4 regions of the Siminovitchia sp. FSL H7-0308 genome follow, and region 1 is predicted to be linked to each of the others. Evidence: riboswitches for the same ligand, from Rfam matches in the RefSeq annotation. Region 1 holds a riboswitch; each other region holds the start of a gene.
The links. A riboswitch is a leader RNA that binds a small molecule or an ion and turns the genes downstream of it on or off. The one in region 1 is predicted to bind S-adenosylmethionine.
Positions count from the first base shown of each region.

Region 2: linked by a shared signal. The riboswitch ahead of MHB50_RS16405 (YezD family protein) and the one ahead of MHB50_RS01025 (MetQ/NlpA family ABC transporter substrate-binding protein) in region 1 are both predicted to bind S-adenosylmethionine.
Region 3: linked by a shared signal. The riboswitch ahead of MHB50_RS13205 (MetQ/NlpA family ABC transporter substrate-binding protein) and the one ahead of MHB50_RS01025 (MetQ/NlpA family ABC transporter substrate-binding protein) in region 1 are both predicted to bind S-adenosylmethionine.
Region 4: linked by a shared signal. The riboswitch ahead of MHB50_RS02370 (O-acetylhomoserine aminocarboxypropyltransferase/cysteine synthase family protein) and the one ahead of MHB50_RS01025 (MetQ/NlpA family ABC transporter substrate-binding protein) in region 1 are both predicted to bind S-adenosylmethionine.

Region 1 is NZ_CP150282.1:213,869-218,329, forward strand. Features, by position in the region: gene MHB50_RS01015 (CoA transferase) at 1-568, opposite strand, end outside; gene MHB50_RS01020 (enoyl-CoA hydratase/isomerase family protein) at 576-1,367, opposite strand; gene MHB50_RS01025 (MetQ/NlpA family ABC transporter substrate-binding protein) at 1,400-2,212, opposite strand; SAM riboswitch class I at 2,317-2,427, opposite strand; gene MHB50_RS01030 (M20 peptidase aminoacylase family protein) at 2,580-3,719, shown strand; gene MHB50_RS01035 (GNAT family N-acetyltransferase) at 3,716-4,461, shown strand, end outside.
Region 2 is NZ_CP150282.1:3,472,916-3,477,376, reverse strand. Features, by position in the region: gene MHB50_RS16420 (redox-sensing transcriptional repressor Rex) at 1-496, shown strand, start outside; gene MHB50_RS16415 (twin-arginine translocase TatA/TatE family subunit) at 564-743, shown strand; gene tatC (twin-arginine translocase subunit TatC) at 759-1,502, shown strand; SAM riboswitch class I at 1,660-1,766, shown strand; gene MHB50_RS16405 (YezD family protein) at 1,838-2,020, shown strand; gene ssuE (NADPH-dependent FMN reductase) at 2,396-2,944, shown strand; gene MHB50_RS16395 (YdiK family protein) at 3,191-3,385, opposite strand; gene MHB50_RS16390 (type II CAAX endopeptidase family protein) at 3,382-4,125, opposite strand; gene MHB50_RS16385 (FeoA family protein) at 4,373-4,461, shown strand, end outside.
Region 3 is NZ_CP150282.1:2,754,230-2,758,690, forward strand. Features, by position in the region: gene MHB50_RS13190 (CoA-transferase) at 1-368, opposite strand, end outside; gene MHB50_RS13195 (methionine ABC transporter permease) at 393-1,046, opposite strand; gene MHB50_RS13200 (methionine ABC transporter ATP-binding protein) at 1,036-2,037, opposite strand; gene MHB50_RS13205 (MetQ/NlpA family ABC transporter substrate-binding protein) at 2,034-2,864, opposite strand; SAM riboswitch class I at 3,348-3,466, opposite strand; gene MHB50_RS13210 (DUF4870 domain-containing protein) at 3,551-3,937, opposite strand.
Region 4 is NZ_CP150282.1:500,096-504,556, reverse strand. Features, by position in the region: gene MHB50_RS02375 (DUF3891 family protein) at 326-1,099, shown strand; gene MHB50_RS02370 (O-acetylhomoserine aminocarboxypropyltransferase/cysteine synthase family protein) at 1,141-2,445, opposite strand; SAM riboswitch class I at 2,595-2,706, opposite strand; gene MHB50_RS02365 (redoxin domain-containing protein) at 2,809-3,402, opposite strand; gene MHB50_RS02360 (hypothetical protein) at 3,395-4,012, opposite strand; gene cls (cardiolipin synthase) at 4,043-4,461, opposite strand, start outside.

The DNA.
Region 1 (4,461 bases):
CGGTTTTCAACCGGTAAATGTAGGATGTCAAAATGGATTGAATGGCTGTTTGGGCGGCAGCCAAGTCGTGAATGGCAATTCCGACTTTGACTGGCTTTCCGCCTTGTTCGCCTGTCATTTCCATGAGACCGGACAATCCTTGCGCCATAATATCGAACCCGCCTTTATTTCGATAAGGACCGGTTTGGCCATATCCCGATATGGAGCAATATATGAGCGCGGGATTTAATTCTTTTAAGGTGTCGTAGTCGATCCCGAGCTTCTTCGCTACCCCCGGGCGAAAGTTTTCTACGAAAACATCTGCTTTTTTGACTAATTCATATAAAATGTCTCGGCCTTCTTCCTTTTTGACGTTCAGGCACATGCCGCGTTTATTGCGATTGACCATCATATACATATGGCTTTCATTGTTGTGAAACGGTCCCATGGCCCGCGTATCATCGCCATTTGGATATTTTTCGATTTTAATGACATCTGCTCCCATATCGCCGAGCACCATCGTGCAGTATGGTCCGGCCAATACTTGTGACAGATCAATCACTTTCATGCCTTGTAATGCTTGATTCATGTCGTTTTCACCTGTTTCTAACTCTGTTAAAGTTCGGACGGCGCTTCTCTAAAAACGCCTGAATGCCTTCCTCGTAATCTTCGGAGCTGAACGAATCGAGAATGGATTTTGCCAATTCTTCATCTTCATCGGTGGCTCCGTCTATGATCTTGTGGATCACCTGTTTTATTCCTGAATTGGCCACCAAAGATTTTTCGGAAATGTTACGAGCAAACTGGATGCATTGTTCCTCCAGTTCGTCAGAAGCATACACATAATCGATCAAACCGATGTCGCGCGCTTCTTCCGCCCCGATTAATTTTGCCGTATAAAGCAATTCTTTTGTCTTAGTTACCCCAATTAGATTCATAAGCCGCTTCGTGCTTTTTACATTATAGATAATCCCGATATTGGCGGCTGTAATGCCGAATGTTCCGTCAGCAGATGAAAAGCGGAAATCGCATGAATTGGCCAGTTCCAGTCCACCGCCAATCGCAAGCCTTTGTATAAGGGCGATCGTTGGCCGGGAAAATCGGTACAACTTTTCAATCGCTTCTAGCGCGGCTTTATTATAGGCTTTTGCTTTTTCGGCCTGGTAGCGGACATCAAGAAATTCGGTAATGTCCGCTCCGGCGGAGAAGGCTGTTTTATCAACGCCGCGGACGATTAAAACTCTAATGGCGGGGTCCTTTTCCAGTTCATCCAAAATAGAAGACAGCTTGCGAAACATCTTGAGCGTAATGGCGTTTTTTTTCTCAGGGCGATTCAAAACGAGAATGGCAATATCTTTATTTCTTTCTACGTATAAAGGATTTGTCATTTGAAACCTCCGGTTGATTAATCGTTTCACTCTTACTCCCAGCTTACGATGATAGAGCCGCGGAACTCTTCTTCGATGAATGTTTTCACCTCATCAGATTGGTAAGCTTTCACAAGCTTTTTCACTACAGCGTCATCTTTATTTTCGTCCCTTACAGCAATGACATTTGTATAGGGCGAGTCCGTTGATTCCAGAAGGATGGCGTCTTCTTTTGGGTAAAGGCCGGCGTCGATGGCAAAGTTTGTATTGATCGCTGCCGCGTCGACCTCGCTGAGCTGCTTGGGAATTTGTGCGGCATCAAGCTCGATAAATTCAAGGTTTTTCGGGTTTTCTTTTATGTCTTTCAGTGATGCTGTCTCTTTCGCATCATTAGCCAGTTGAATGTGGCCGGCTTTTTCCAAAATAAACAGCGCCCGGGAACCGTTTGTCGGATCGTTGGGTAGTCCAAACTTGGCTCCCTTTGGAAGGTCATCAATACTTTGATAGTCTTCCGAATAAACCCCCATTGGATTTAAAATCGTTTTGCCTACAGATACCAAATCGGTATCGTGGTCTTTATTAAACTGATCCAAGAAGGGCTGGTGCTGATAGCTGTTCGCATCCAGTTCACCGTCAGCCAATGTTTTGTTTGGCAGGATATAATCAGAAAAAATCTTTAACTCAATGTCCAATCCGTCTTTTTTCGCCACTTCTTTAACCTTTTCCATAATTTGCTCATGGGGGCCGGCTGTAGCGCCCACAATAAGCTTTTCTTCTTCCGTCTTTGTTCCCGTCGCATTGTTTCCACATCCGGAAACAATAACAGCCAATAGTAATCCTAGTAACAATATTCTAATGTTTTTCATTTTCTTCCCCCCAGTTTTTTGGGGAATATCAAGAAACAAAAAAGCCTCTCTTCTTAAAAAAAAGAAAGAGAGGCTTAGTCATATACTCATCATAACTGGTTCCTCTCTTATCTTTCAAAACACATTCATGTTTTGCAGGATTTAGCACCTTTCTATTTTTAATAGATGGTTGCCGAGCTTCATTGGGCCAGTCCCTCAGCTACTCTTGATAAGAGAACGCTATTTCATTTACTTGTATTTCCCTATTATTTAAGAATGTAAAGCATGGGATAGATAATGTCAAGTTCATTTTTGGAAGTGGGCGAATATGGTACATTGTCAAAAGGCAGTGGTATAATGGACACATCAATATGCGGGAGAGAATGTAATGAAGAAATACATTGAGGCTTTAAAACCAACGGTTTACTCGTTGTTTGACCATTTTCACAACCATCCGGAGGTAAGCTGGAAAGAATATAAAACGACTGAATATATCCGGGATTTTTTAGTCAAAGAAGGATTTGCCGTTCAAACATTTGATGATGGCACTTGCACCGGTCTTGTAGCTGAAGTTGGAGCAGGAGAGCGGTGCGTTGCTTTGCGTACGGATATAGATGCTTTATGGCAGGAAGTCAATGGAAAATTTCAAGCAAATCATTCATGTGGTCACGATGCCCATATGACGATGGCAATTGGAACGATGTTGTTGCTCAAAAAAGTGGGATTTCCCGAAAATGCCAAGCTGAAATTTATTTTTCAACCGGCAGAAGAAAAAGGAACAGGCGCTTTAAAAATGTTGGAGAAAAAAGTGCTCGATGATGTAGATTATTTATATGGTGTTCATTTGCGACCTATCCAGGAACTGGAAGATGGTTATGCGGCACCTGCGATCCTTCATGGCGCCGGGATGTTTTTATCAGGTGAGATCAAAGGGGACGATGTTCATGCAGCAAGGCCCCATCTAGGAGCGAATTCCATTGAAATTGGCGCATCCATCGTGCAGCAAATCCAAGGCATTCATCTTGACCCGATGGTTCCCTATTCGGCAAAAATGACCAAATTCCAGGCAGGCGGCGCAGCGAGTAATATTATCCCTGGCAACGCATCCTTCAGTTTGGATGTAAGAGCGCAGACAAATGAAGTACTTGAGCAATTGGCCACAAAAATTGAACATATCGTCGCATCACTTGAAAAGCTTCACAACGTTAACATTCAGTTGGAGACGAAAGCGCATATCGCGGCTGCGAAAGCGAATCATGATGCCATTCGTATGATGAGAAAGGCGATTGTTGCAGCACTCGGAGAGGACAGATTGGAAGAGCCCATTGTTACATCCGGAGGGGAAGATTTTCACTTTTACACATTAAAAAAGCCACAGCTTAAAGGAACCATGCTAGGGCTCGGGTGCGGGCTTGCACCTGGTCTTCATCATCCGGAAATGACGTTTAATCGTGAGGCCATGCTTTCAGGTATAGAAGTTTTAGCTTACGCGATATTGAAGACATTGGAGGGAGGATTCAAGCATTGAGTTCGGAAGTACTCATTAAAACACTACAAAGTGTGGAGGAAATGGCTCTTGTAAAAGAATTGGAAGAATTGGTATGGAAGTGGGATGCCATTCCTGTTCACCAAACGGTTACGGCCATAAGAAATGGGGGCCTCATCGTAGGTGCCTTTCATGACGAGAAACTTGTTGGTTTCAGCTACAGTTTTCCGGGATTCTTGAATGGAAAGGTTTATTTATGCTCTCATGCGCTTGGCATCCATCCTGATTATCGGGTAAAAGGGATCGGCTATCAGTTGAAAGAAAGGCAGAAGTCTGAAGCAAGAAAGTTGGGCTATGACATGCTCACATGGACTTATGATCCGCTTGAAAGCCGAAACGCCTATTTGAATTTGACCAAACTTCGCTCAGTCTGCAATACTTATATCGTCAATTCATATGGCGAGGGGAAAGACGAGCTGAACAATGGCTTGCCGACAGACCGATTCAAAGTAGAGTGGTGGATCAATAGTGATCACGTAGAAAAGCCGTCTTCTTTTAAAGTAGATAAGAGTAACGCTTTTCAGGTGCCGTATCAGGAAGGTGAGGGAGGTTTACCGCGACTGGGAAATTTGGACCTTCCTTTTTCCGCCGAACAAATAGTAGTTCCCGTGCCTGCATTTTTCCAACAAATGAAAAAAGAAGACATGGGGCTCGCCATAGATTGGCGAATGAAGACAAGATCGATCTTCCGACAGCTTTTTAATGCTGGATACACGGCTGTGTC
Region 2 (4,461 bases), 1.3 Mb from region 1:
TTTTGGCGCGCTTGGAAAAAAAGGATATGGGTATAATGTAAATTACTTGCTGTCATTTTTTCGCAAGACACTTGACCAAGATGAGGTGACGAAAGTCGCTTTAATTGGTGTAGGAAATTTAGGCACAGCTTTTTTAAATTATAATTTCTTAAAAAACAACAATACAAAAATTGAAATGGCTTTCGATGTCGACAAAAACAAAATCGGGAAAAAGATCAGCAATGTACCGATTTATGCTTTGTCCGAACTTGAAGAAAGATTGAGCAAAGAGGAAGTGGCCGTCATTATTTTAACTGTGCCGGCAAGTGCCGCCCAAGCCATCACTGACCGGATTAAACATACCGGTGTAAAGGGAATACTGAATTTTACCCCTGCAAGGCTGAATGTGCCGGAGTCGATCCGTGTTCATCATATCGATCTAGCGGTGGAGTTGCAGTCGCTCGTTTACTTTTTGAAACATTATCCTCTCGATGACACGGAAAATTCACAACCATAAATGATTTTTCAATGGCTAATTGGACGGGTTTCCATTAAAATAAAACTATAGATAGGAGGTGGCCGCAGTGAGTGCAGGTGTAGGCAGTTTACTTGTAATCGCACTTGTTGCTATATTGATCTTCGGACCAAAGAAGTTGCCGGAACTTGGTAAGGCTGCGGGCAACACGTTGCGTGAATTTAAGAACGCGACGAAAGGTTTGGCAGACGATGATGAAAAAGAGACGAAAAAAGACAGCGATAAGTGATAGGATGAACAAATCATGAGTCAAAACAATATGTCGATCATCGATCATATAGAGGAATTGCGAAAACGGCTGGTCATTATAGTCGTTTTCTTTGTGTTGGCTGTCATTGCCAGCTTTTTTATATCACAGCCTCTTATTAAGCTGATTCAGCATGCAAGCGCTGCCCAGGACATTACGATGAATGCGTTCCGTGTGACGGATCCGTTTAAAGTGTTTCTGCAAATGACGTTTGTTCTGGCGTTTATTTTAACATCCCCCGTTATTTTGTATCAGCTCTGGGCCTTTATCAGTCCGGGTCTTTTGGAAAAGGAACGGAAGGCAACGCTCAGCTATATACCGGTTTCAGTTTTTTTATTTTTAGCAGGTGTCCTTTTTTCTTATTTTATTTTGTTTCCATTTGTGATACGGTTCATGCTTGGGTTATCGAGCAATATGGAGATACAGACAACAATTGGCATTAATGAATATTTTCAATTTCTTTTTCAGATAACCGTACCGTTTGGAGTTTTGTTTCAGCTTCCGGTCGTCATTTTGTTTTTAACAAGGTTGGGCATCGTTACGCCGATGTTTTTGGTACAGATCAGAAAATATGCGTACTTTATTTTGCTGGTTATCGCAGCGTTCATTACGCCTCCGGATTTAATCTCGCATATGATGGTGACCGTTCCATTACTCATTTTGTATGAGATCAGCATCTGGATTTCAAAGGTGGGTTATAAAAAAGCGCAGGCTTCCGCAGCAGAGAGTGATGAAGATTAAAAAAGCATCCGATATTTCCGGTGCTTTTTTAATCTATAGCCCATAAAACAAGTGGGTTAATGCTATAAGATGAAAAATTCATCCTTGACAGATAATTTATAGTGGGATAGTATATAAATACGTTTATAAATGACGTTTCAACTGAATAATAGGTAATTTCTTATCCAGAGAGGTGGAGGGACTGGCCCTTTGAAGCCTCGGCAACAGACCGTCAAGGTACTGTGCCAATTCCAGCAGGCTGTTTGTAAGCTTGAAAGATAAGAAGAGAACAAATGACGTTTAAAGCAAACCTCTTCTTATTTTGTAGAAGAGGTTTTTTTAATGGGGGGATGAAGATGGCAAAAGTGGAGGAAAATGCGATTGAAGACATTGTTTCGGCCTTGAAAAAGATGGAATATGGTTCATTGGTCATTACAGTGCACGATGGAGAAATCACCCAAATTGATACGACTGAAAAAAAGCGTTACAACATGCAAAGGAAACAAAGGAAAGTCCCGATGATGAAAGCAAACAAATGAAAACAGGCTGCCGATTAGACAACTAAAGGCATCTTCTCAATGATCATGCATTGGGAGGGTGCTTTTTTTGTACCGTTGCCTAAAATGGTAGCGAGAAAATAGCAAATGCAGAGAAGAAGGGTGACTCCTCAGTTCTTTCATAAAAAGGATGTGGAAGAACTAAGAGTTTTGGGATTTTGCGCTCCATACGACTGTAAAGGAAGAAAAATCATTCATGGAAGGGATTTGATTGGTTGGTGAATGATACATAATATTTGTTGGATATAAAACCGGTGGCCAATTAAAAAAATGTAGCAAGTTTAATCCGTTTGGGTTGAGAAGAACATGCTCATACAGTTAATTAAAATCGTTTTCACTTAAAGGGAGGAAAATAAAATGAGTGATATTGTCATTATTTCAGGAAGTCCATCTGAATTTTCCAGATCTGGAAAGATTCTGGATTATCTAGGCAGATTGCTGGAGAGGGAACATTTTTCAATAAAACATGTTTCAGTAAAAGATATTCCGCCGGAGGACTTGGTTTACGGAAATGTTCATAGCCCTGCCATTCAAAAAGTGTCACTTGTTATTCAAGAGGCGGCGGGGGTGATTGTCGGATCACCGGTTTATAAAGCGGCTTATTCGGGAGTTTTAAAAACATTGTTCGATCTTTTGCCTCAAGATGTGTTTAAAAATATTCCGGTATTGCCGCTCATGACCGGGGGCAGCCCGGGCCATTTATTGGCGATTGAATTCTCATTGAAACCGCTCATTGCTTCTTTAAAAGGAAAAAGTCTTCAAGGACTTTATTTTCTCGATAGCCAAATTAACAGGGAACAGAAAAACCCAATCATTGATGAAGAAAGCCTTTTACGTACGAAAAAACAGCTTTATGAATTTATCGAAATAGTAAAGAAAAATAAGCGTCTTGCGTCTTCTTTATAAAACAGAAAAGAGACATTTGGTAATGAAATGCTTGCTGTCGATGGCAGGGGCACTTCGAAAAACCGATGTCTCTGTTTTTTTTAATAGATGTTGTTTTTTATCCAGGAAGTCCTCGTACAAACTGATCAAGAGGCTTTGGCGTAACCTGTAGGCAGGAAGTTCCAGCACTGCATTTCAGCAAAAGGCAACACGGGAGCTTGCTATGCGGCCAGCGCTGTACTAGCAGGCTTTGTTACTATATACATCCTATTTCTGATCCTTTTTTAACCGAAAGTGGAGCATAATGAGACGCAGCCCCGCTCCAAAATCCAGTGTGGCTAAAATTATCAGCAAATAAACCATAAAACCAAAGCCGTTCTTATCCACTTGCTGGACAGCAAAAAATGTAAAAACAAACCCCAAGACGATATATAAAGTACCTGAAAATAATGGTGACCTCATGAAAAGAACCCTCCTATCCACCATACAAATTGTGCTGTTTTTTCTATATATTTCTCCAGCTTATCGACAAGGAATAACTGAAGTATGACAACGATCGTGTTCATCGAGACATGTGCGATGATAGGAACGATAATTCTTTTCGTCATAACGTATAAAAAGGCAAATACGAATCCCATGGTAGCATATAAAATAATGTGAACAGGCTCGAAATGGGCCAGTGCAAAAATGACGGAACTCAGTAAAGCGGCTACCCAGAAAGGGAAGCGGTCGTACAAGCTTCCGAATATGACTTTTCGAAATACGATCTCTTCTAAAATGGGCCCAATAATGGAACTGATGATGACGATTGCCGGAAATAACTCGATCAATTGTAAAATTTGCTGTGTATTCTCTGATCCCGGGTTGATGCCAATCGCCTTCTCTACCAAACCTGCGGAAATCTGGGCAAAGAAGGCCATAAAAATACCGATAATTGCCCAAGTAAAAGATTGTCCGACGGGGAGCGGCTGGTCCTTCTCTATTTTTGTATACTTCTCATTTTTTCTCAAAAGAAAAAGAACAAGGGCAAGTCCAACACTAAAAGAGAACAGAATCCAATAACCAACCGCATTCACTTTCATTTGCTCCGGATCAATATGAAGCACCTTCGTACCTATTTGGAAAAAGAGCGGTACTCCAATATAAGAGGACAACTGCATAACGATAAAAGTGAGGACAATCAAAAGATATGATTTCTTCATGAAAATAGTAAATCTCCTTCATATATATCGAACGATAATTTCTATTTTACTCTTAATGGACGATTGTTTCAAACAGCGCGTTTATGTTTTCCTTCCCCTGCCCTAAAAATATCCTGTGCCCATTTTTTTCATTCTGGCGAAAAAGTTTGACATAGGCAACTAGTGTGCATAAAATATAAATTAAAGAAATGTTGGTCGGGGGAAACATTGTAAAGACAATCCAACTTATATGAGGGAGGTAAAGGAGATGAAAGGTCATGAGTTGATTGCTCTTAATGAAGCCAACACTGGGGATTGCATCAAAATAAAGAAGTTACTCGTAACGGGCACGATGAG
Region 3 (4,461 bases), 2.0 Mb from region 1:
CTCGTTGGAAGTGACAGTCCCCGCACTTCATCGGCAAAACCGTAGGAGACTTCCGCTTTTGTGATGTTTCCCGCTGCCGCCAACAATTGCCAATCATGCTGTGATCCTTTCGTGCCAATTGTCAGATTCCCTGTTTTTTGGCGGATGATTTCATGCACCGCGGCAATCGGGTTGCGCACCGATCCCATTCCGCCAAAAACGATATAATCCCCTTCTTTCACCCCACGCGCCACCGCTTCTTGCAATGTGGCTCTCTTGTCTTTTTTCACGAGTGATTTATTGTTTTTTCGGAACTCCCTTATTTTGTCCGGATGCTCCCACCCGAAAAGCCTGGATGTGGTATCTTCCTTTATGAATGTTTGAGTCATTGTTTTTCCTCCTTTGATATACCATTATCTTTTATCTACTGCCCTGGCTGCCCGGTCGCCGACAAACTGGATCAATTGAACGAGAATAACCAATATGATCACCGTGGCAATCATGACATCGTTTTGGAAACGGTAATAGCCGAAGCGAATGGCCAAGTCGCCAATTCCTCCGCCGCCGACGATGCCAGCCATTGCCGAATAGCTTAATAGACTGATCACCGTCACAGTAAGTCCGGCTATCATGCTCGGCTTCGCTTCAGGAAGCAGGACATCTTTCATAATCAGCCACGGGGAAGCGCCGCATGATTCCGCCGCTTCGATCACCCCTTTATCAATTTCCCGTAATGATGTTTCCACAAGGCGGGCGTAAAAAGGGATGGCGGCGACGGTCAGTGAGACGCTTGCAGCCACCGGTCCCATCGTTGTTCCCAGGATCAATTTTGTAAACGGAATAAGAACAACGAGTAAAATGATAAATGGGATCGAGCGAATGATATTGATGATGCTTCCAGCCACGCTTTGTATATAGCGGTTTTGCCAAAACATGCCTTCACTTGTCACAAAAAGGGCTACCCCCATAGGGACGCCGATGATGACCGCAAACGCAACAGCAATGCCCATCATCCATGACGTTTCAACAAATGCTTTTCCAAACTCATTTACCATTTCAGGCAACATCGGCAAGCACCTCCAATTGATTCGTCCTTTTCGTTATATATCGAATCGCCTGCCGGACATCTGATTGACTGCCAATCATTTCGATGATGAGTGTTCCGAGCGGACGTTCCTGAATGTAAGAAATTTGACCATGCAGGATATTCACAGAAATATGAAATTGTCTTAATGTCTCCGAAATGACCGCCTCTTCGGCCGAATCTCCTTTGAAAGTGATTTGGACAATCGCCCCTTTTCTTCCCAAAAGAAGTCTTTCAGGCAATTCCAGGGAGTGGACCGTTTGAACAAATTGCTTGGACAAGGCCGTTTGCGGATTGGCAAACATATCATACACATCAGCCAGTTCAACAACCTGCCCATTTTCCATAACAGCCACCCGATGGCATACATTCTGAACCACTTCCATTTCATGTGTGATTAACACGATCGTGATCCCAAGCGTTTTGTTGATTTTTTTCAACAGTTGCAATATTGACTTTGTTGTTGTCGGATCAAGTGCCGAAGTCGCTTCGTCGCATAGAAGCACTTTCGGTTCATTGGCCAGCGCCCGGGCGATACCGACCCGCTGTTTTTGTCCTCCTGAGAGTTGAGCGGGATAATGAGCGCTACGATCGGACAGCCCTACCATCTCCAAAAGCTCCGGAACCCGCTTTTTAATTTCAGCTTTCGTCTTGCCTGCCGCTTTTAATGAAAAAGCGATATTGTCATAAACGGTTTTCGAACTAATCAGATGAAAATGTTGAAAAATCATGCCGATCTTTTGGCGCTCTTTCCGAACTTCCTGATCAGATAATGCCGTCAATTCTTTACCGTCCATAACAATGATGCCTTGTGTCGGCTTTTCCAGCAGATTCAAGCATCTGAGCAATGTGCTTTTCCCGGCCCCGCTGTAACCAATGATGCCAAAAATCTCACCTTGGCGAATGGACAAGTTGACATGGTCGACAGCCGTCAACTGTTTATACCGTTTCGTAACATTCACAATTTCGATCATTCATTTTCCTCCTTTTTCACTTGATAGGGCGGTTTCACATATCCCTTTGCATGCTTGTTTGTATAGTCTAAAAATTCATCTGAGTGATAGGCTTTTTCGAGAGCTTTTGCGAACGGCTTTTCAATATCTTCTTTTCTGAGCGTCACATAAATCAAATAACCTTCCGGTGTTTTTTCGATCTCCACTGCTTCATCCAGTTTTAATCCCGAAGCCAATGCAAAATTTCCGTTAATAAAAGCAAAATCAGTATCTCCCAATGAACGCGGTGTCTGAGCGGGATCAATTGGTTTGATGTGTAAATGAAGCTTATTTTCCACGATGTCTTTTTCAGAAACGACAGTTGGATCGGCCTTTTCATTCACAGTGATCAACCCGAAGTCCGCAAGCATATTCAACGATCTGGCCAAGTTGGTCGGATCATTGGGCATCGTTATCGTCATCCCTTCTTTCAAATCATCCAACGAATCATGCTTGTCGGAATAAAGTGCGATAGGGGCAGTCGGAACCGCATAAGAAGCAACAAGATCCACGTCATGATTTTTATTGAACTGTTTTAAATAGATGCTGTTCTGAAATAGATTGGCGTCTATTTCTCCTTCGTTTAATGCGATGTTTGGCTGGATGTAATCATTGAACTCCACAATATTTACTCGATATCCCTCCTTTTCAAGAATCGGAATGATGCCTTCTTTCAATTGATCGCTGTACGGTCCTGCTGTGGCGCCAATGGTGATTTCTTTCTTTTCATCCCCTGCTGAAGTGCTTCCACACGCTCCCAAAGCAAGTAAAGTAAAAATCAGGCTAATGGTAAGTAATGTTTTTCTCATTTGATGATTCTCCCTCTTTAGCAAATTTTTCCCATGTTATGCCAACAAATCGCAATATAATCGTTTTAAGATAGGAATACTATGTTTTTTTCCATGACAGTATCCATATTCTTTCCGGCCTTGGCTACGTATCAATGGAAAGCGTCGTGTCACTCAAAACAATTCGCAATCCACTTTTTTCATAAAAAAGACCCCTTGATTCGCACAACTATGCCGTACGTGGGCAAACTTGTGTAAATCAAGAGGCCTCCGGTTGTCCGGTCAGCTTCTTTATCATCTATAGATGTATCAGGCTGGAAATTTCGGTTGTTTTGGCGTCGTCATGGGCAACTATTGATTTTGTAATGACCTGCGACTTCAAGATTCATTTTTGCTTCAACACTCCCTTTTACGAAAGCATCTCTCATTTCAATAAATGCCCAAATAAAAAGACCCCTTTACATATAAGAGGTCTCCGCTTTAAATCATATTTATCAGCTTCGCCCCTTATCTGTCAGACTTTGAACAAAAGTCTGCTGGAATTGGCACCGTTTGAATATAAAATATATTCAATGGTTGCCGAGGCTTCACAGGGCCAGTCCCTCCACCTCTCTTCATAAGAGTCATAAAAATCATTTGATTTTGTTTGGAATGTTGAAACCTATTCTATTCCGAATCTTCCCGGTTGTCAACTAAGTTTTAGAATTTTATTGGCTTCTGCCGTTAAAATGTTGAACAAGGTTTTCCGCGATGTCACCAACGACCGGCACTTTTATCCGCTCACGATGATATGTCTGGACCATGAGCACCACCCACAAAATGAAGCCAACCAATGAGATAAGCAACTTGAATAACCATCCGACAAAGGGTACATAACTAACGCCTGTCCCTACAATCCACAGAGTTGCATAAAGGACCATTGACTGCATTGCATGAAATTTTACAAAAGGGCTTTTCTTTTCCAAGATAAAGAAGATAATGCCCGTCACGAATGTTCCCAAATAGCATAATAAGCCCGCGACATTTTCTTCAAGGCCGGTGGATGATTTACTGTCGTTCTCCTTTTGGGGGCCAATTTCATGATGATCGTCCATTCACTGCTCTCCCTTTCAAGTAATTTTTGCTGACACGAGTGTCACAAATCACACCATTTATTCAACCTTACATAAAAAAGTGAATCTAATCAATCATAATTTAGCCAAAAAAACCATAGCATGATAGCAGATTTTTCCCCACGTTCAACAGGCAAGGTCCACAGCATGGTATAATCTATGAATAATGAGTCTGACAGATTTATGGAAATAGGAGAAGTTCGTTCCGCCGTACAGCCAACAACGGCTTTGATCTGGTGAAAGTACATGAAAGCGCTATAAGCTAAAAAAGATATAGAATGAAAACGACACATTTTAGGGGAGTTGTTTGTTTTGAATAAAGAATTTAAACTTTTGGTGGCTATGTTTTTAATTATCGTCCCTATTTTACTTTCAATTTTTTTCAGTTTTAAAAGTGAGCTCTTGTTGACCAAAGGTTACGATTTAGCACTTGATGGATGGATATGTAATATCTAAAACGATGGTGATGATTTTTACCTTTTATTTACTGACTAAGACAGGATTTT
Region 4 (4,461 bases), 290 kb from region 1:
TAAAAGGTCTAACTGGGAGATAACGGCACCTAAATGCCCGATTGGTTCAACTAACATTCAGTAGGAGATGGAAGAAAACTCCTACTAAATGAAGTTTCACTGTATTGTTCGTTTTTTCATCAGCTGATTTTGTTGTGTACCAGACTCGTTTTTTACCAGTGGCAGTAATAGGAAAGTTCAAACTTGGCGAACGTATTATAGAAACAGCCGCTTCTTCTCACAGTGGGGTAATATCCATGCATCCTTCATGCCGTTTACGACATACCTGTTTACGGGGCGAAAAAATGTTACCATATAAAGAATGATCATATGAAGGAGGCGCCTCATGATCGTCAGGGACCGTTTGGGTGAATTTGTCATGATCGAACAAGACCATCATGCCCGCATATCAGGTGAAATTTTTTCCTATTGGCAGCCAGAATACTACAGAGGTGTGAAATGGAAAAAGTCGGTTCTGCACGCTGTCGCCAATCATGATTGCGGTTGGAAAATGATTGACCAGCAGCCTTTTTGGAACGACAAAAAACGGGCTCCGTACACGTTTATGGATTTTCCCCCACCTGCCAAAACACTTATATATAGCAGCGGGATAAATGAAGTAGAAAGCCGCGATCCATACGCAGCACTCTTATGCAGTGAACATTATGTGCGTTTTCAACAGCATGATGAAACCCCCGAAGCGAAACAATTTGTTACATCCGAAAAGGCCAGGCAGCATAGGCTGATGACATCCATTACCGACTTTAAGCGGTCTTTGTTCGATTTCCACTATGGACTTCTCCAGCTTTGTGACAATTTATCTTTGTATATTTGTCTCAATGAACCCGGTGTAAACAAAGAAAAAGAATTTCCATTTTTCCGCAAAGGCATTCCCCTGCCGCATACACTTAATGTTTTTTCTAAGGGAGTACTGCATGCACGCTGGCTGGATAGCCATACAATCGGCTTGGATGAATTCCCTTTGAAACAGCCGATTACCGTCAGCTTGAAACAAAAAACAGTTTCCAAAGAAAAGATTTCCAAGCAAGGACTCATCGAAAGCTATTTGGCTACTCCATATGAAACGGTTGGTATTCGGCTAGTGCCTACAGAAAAATAAGGCTGTAAACGCTCGTGACGTTCACAGCCTTATGCAGCATTTTAATTGGATTGCTTTACAGCTTCAACTGCTTTTTCAATCGCTTGCCCCAAGTCGGCTGTAATGTCTTCTACAGCTTCCAATCCAATGGCAAGGCGGATTAATTCTTCCGTTACGCCTGTATCTTTCAATTCTTCGGCGCTTAACTGCTGGTGAGTGGTTGACGCGGGATGAATGATCAGTGATTTTGCATCTCCGACATTTGCCACATGAGACCAAAGCTTAACATTATCAATCGCATTTCTCCCTGCTTCCCTTCCGCCTTTAATGCCAAAATTGACGACGGCGCCAGGGCCTTTTGGCAAGTATTTTTGAGCGAGTTCGTAAGATGGATGGCTTTCAAGACCCGGATAGGAAACCCATTCAACTGCATCATGGTTTTGTAAAAATTCAGCGACTGCTTTGGCATTTTCAACATGTCTTTGAACACGAACGTGCAATGTTTCAAGTCCTTGCAGGAAAATAAAGGCATTGTCCGGGCTTAGGCAAGGTCCAAAGTCACGAAGCAATTGCACGCGAAGTTTAACGGCAAATGCGGCTTCCGGCAAATCAATTCCGTAGCGGATGCCGTGATAACTTCTGTCCGGCTTGATAAAATCCGGGAATTTTTCGTTATTCCAATCGAACTTGCCGGCATCGACGACAACTCCTCCGATCGCTGTTCCGTGTCCACCGATCCATTTTGTGGCTGAATGAACAACGATATCCGCTCCCCACTCGATCGGCCTTAGTAAGTATGGTGTGGCAAACGTGCTGTCCACGATCAATGGAATTCGATGGTTATGGGCCACTTTGGCAACTGCTTCTATATCAAGTACGTGAAGGCTCGGATTTCCGATTACCTCCGCAAAAATTGCTTTCGTTTTTGGCGTGAGCGCTTTACGGAAGTTTTCTGGATCTTTTGGATCGACAAATTTTACATGGATGCCATATTTCGGAAGAGTGGTTGAAAACAGGTTATATGTTCCGCCATATAGATCGGTCGCCGCTACTATTTCATCTCCGGCTCCGGCAATATTCAAGATGGAAAACGCGATAGCCGCCGCTCCAGAAGAAAGAGCAACAGCAGCTGTGCCTCCCTCTAATTCCGCTACTCTTTTTTCAAATACATCCACGGTCGGGTTCATGATTCTTGTATAAATGTTGCCCGGCTCTTCCAAAGCAAACAATTTTTGGGCATGTTCCGTGTTTTTAAAAACATAAGCAGTTGTTCTGTACACGGGAACTGCACGAGATCCTGTTTCATCTGGCTCCTGTCCCCCATGAAGCAATACTGTTTCCGGCTGATAATTTTTTCCTTGTGTCATTTTTTGACACCCTCCTTAAAATGATTTTAAAGCCATCGGAATAATAAGATTTATGGCGATTAAACGTCTCAATCTTGAGAAAAGGGGGAGATTTCGTAAATCAAAAAGCCCCCTTCCGAATAAGAAGAGGGCTGATTTATCTTTTCCTCCCCTTATCTTCCAAGCCATAGTCATGACCTGTAGGAATTAGCACCTTTTCAGAAAAAACTGAAGGTTGCCGGGCATCGCAGGGCCTATTCCCTCCGCCGCTCTTGATAAGAGTAATGCTGATATCATTTAGTTTTTATGTGGTTGTTTTAACTCTTGCATGTAAGTATATACTACCGCTCTATCGCCTGTCAAACATTTTTCAAAAATAAAACATTAATTCATTTCTGAAACAAGTCGTTCCATCATTTCTTGATCCATTGGGCCAATGATTTTTTTGCGGATAATCCCATTTGTATCAATCATATAGGTCGTTGGAATGGTGATCGTCTGATATGTGTTCCCGACATCTCCCTCTTCATCCAAAAGGATCGGAAATGTTAGTTTGTATTCGCTTTTGAATTCTTCCACTTTTGAACGTTTATTGGATACTCGCTCAGCATATGTCAAGTTGACCGCGATAATTTCCACGTTTTGGCTGTTCGCCTTCGTTTCATAATATTGTTGCATGTGAGGCATTTCAGCTTTGCAAGGGGGACACCAAGTAGCCCAAAAATTTAAAATGACTTTCTTTCCCTTGTAATCTGAAAGTCTCTTTTTTTCCCCATTCAATGACGACAGCTCAAAATTTGGAGGTACTTCCCCTTCTTTTAAACCTTCTTTCGCAAAAGTCTTTTCTGCTGCTTGAGAGTTGAATTGCTCTTGAGCCGACTTGATTTCGTTGTTCTCACGTATATCCTTGATGATATTCACAACCACAATCCCCAGCAATAAGCCAATCAGTGCCAGTCCAAATATTCTCTTACTCATCGGCTCTCTTCCTTTCTGTAAGTATGGTTGCGGCTAAAGCGCCACAAACCGCCACGTACGTTGCCATCGGAGCAGATAGCATGTCTCCCTTAAAAGAATAGATGAAGGCTTGGAAACATGTAAATAAGATGAGGAGTTGCAACTGCCAAATGGTTTGTCCCGCTTTTTTCCTTGTCCATAAGAAAAACAGGATCGCTCCCAATATATGGATAGACCCCATTAGTATATGCCGCGCATTCAACAGATAGAACGCAAGTTCATACACAAGGGCCGAAAACAACCATGCCTCCACGAGCAGGCTACTGTTTAGCCTGTTTCGCAGCACTTTTACACACAGATAAATAAATGCCCCGGCCATGCCTAATGCATAGCCTTTCCAGCCACCATTAAAATATAGGATCATCAGCGGATTCTTGATCACAGTTGAAAATTGAAAAAGGATGACGCTTAGCTTCCATATAAGAAAAAATATAAAAAATGCATTGCCCATATCATCTGCCACTACTTTTTTTCTTTGAATGACAAAGTAAAGAGATGTAAGCAAAAACGCTGCGCCAATGGCTGCCCAAGATGCAGGAAAAGAGAGAGGGCCGATCGTATACCACTTCAAAACAATTACCCCATTTTTCTTTCAGAAATATTAAAGAACTGGTGACAATAAACGGGAAATCGACTCTTTGAATCGTATAAAAAGCGGCCTTTCTAAATATTCTTTGTAGGTGAGCTCCCGTGACAGTTCGACATCCTTTTTAAAAATATCAACGAGTTTTTCAACAACTGCGTCATCATATAAAAAAGCGTTCACTTCAAAATTGAGACGAAAACTGCGTACATCGATATTGGCCGTTCCCACTGTGGCAATTTTACCATCCGCGATTAATGTTTTTGCATGAATAAAGCCATTTTCATAAATATATACTTTTGCGCCCGTTTTTAACATTTCTCCAACATTGGAATACGTCGCCCAGTACACAAATGGATGGTCAGGCTTATTCGGAATCATCAATCTTACATCTACACCAGACAATACAGCAATTTTTAATGCGTCCAATACACTCG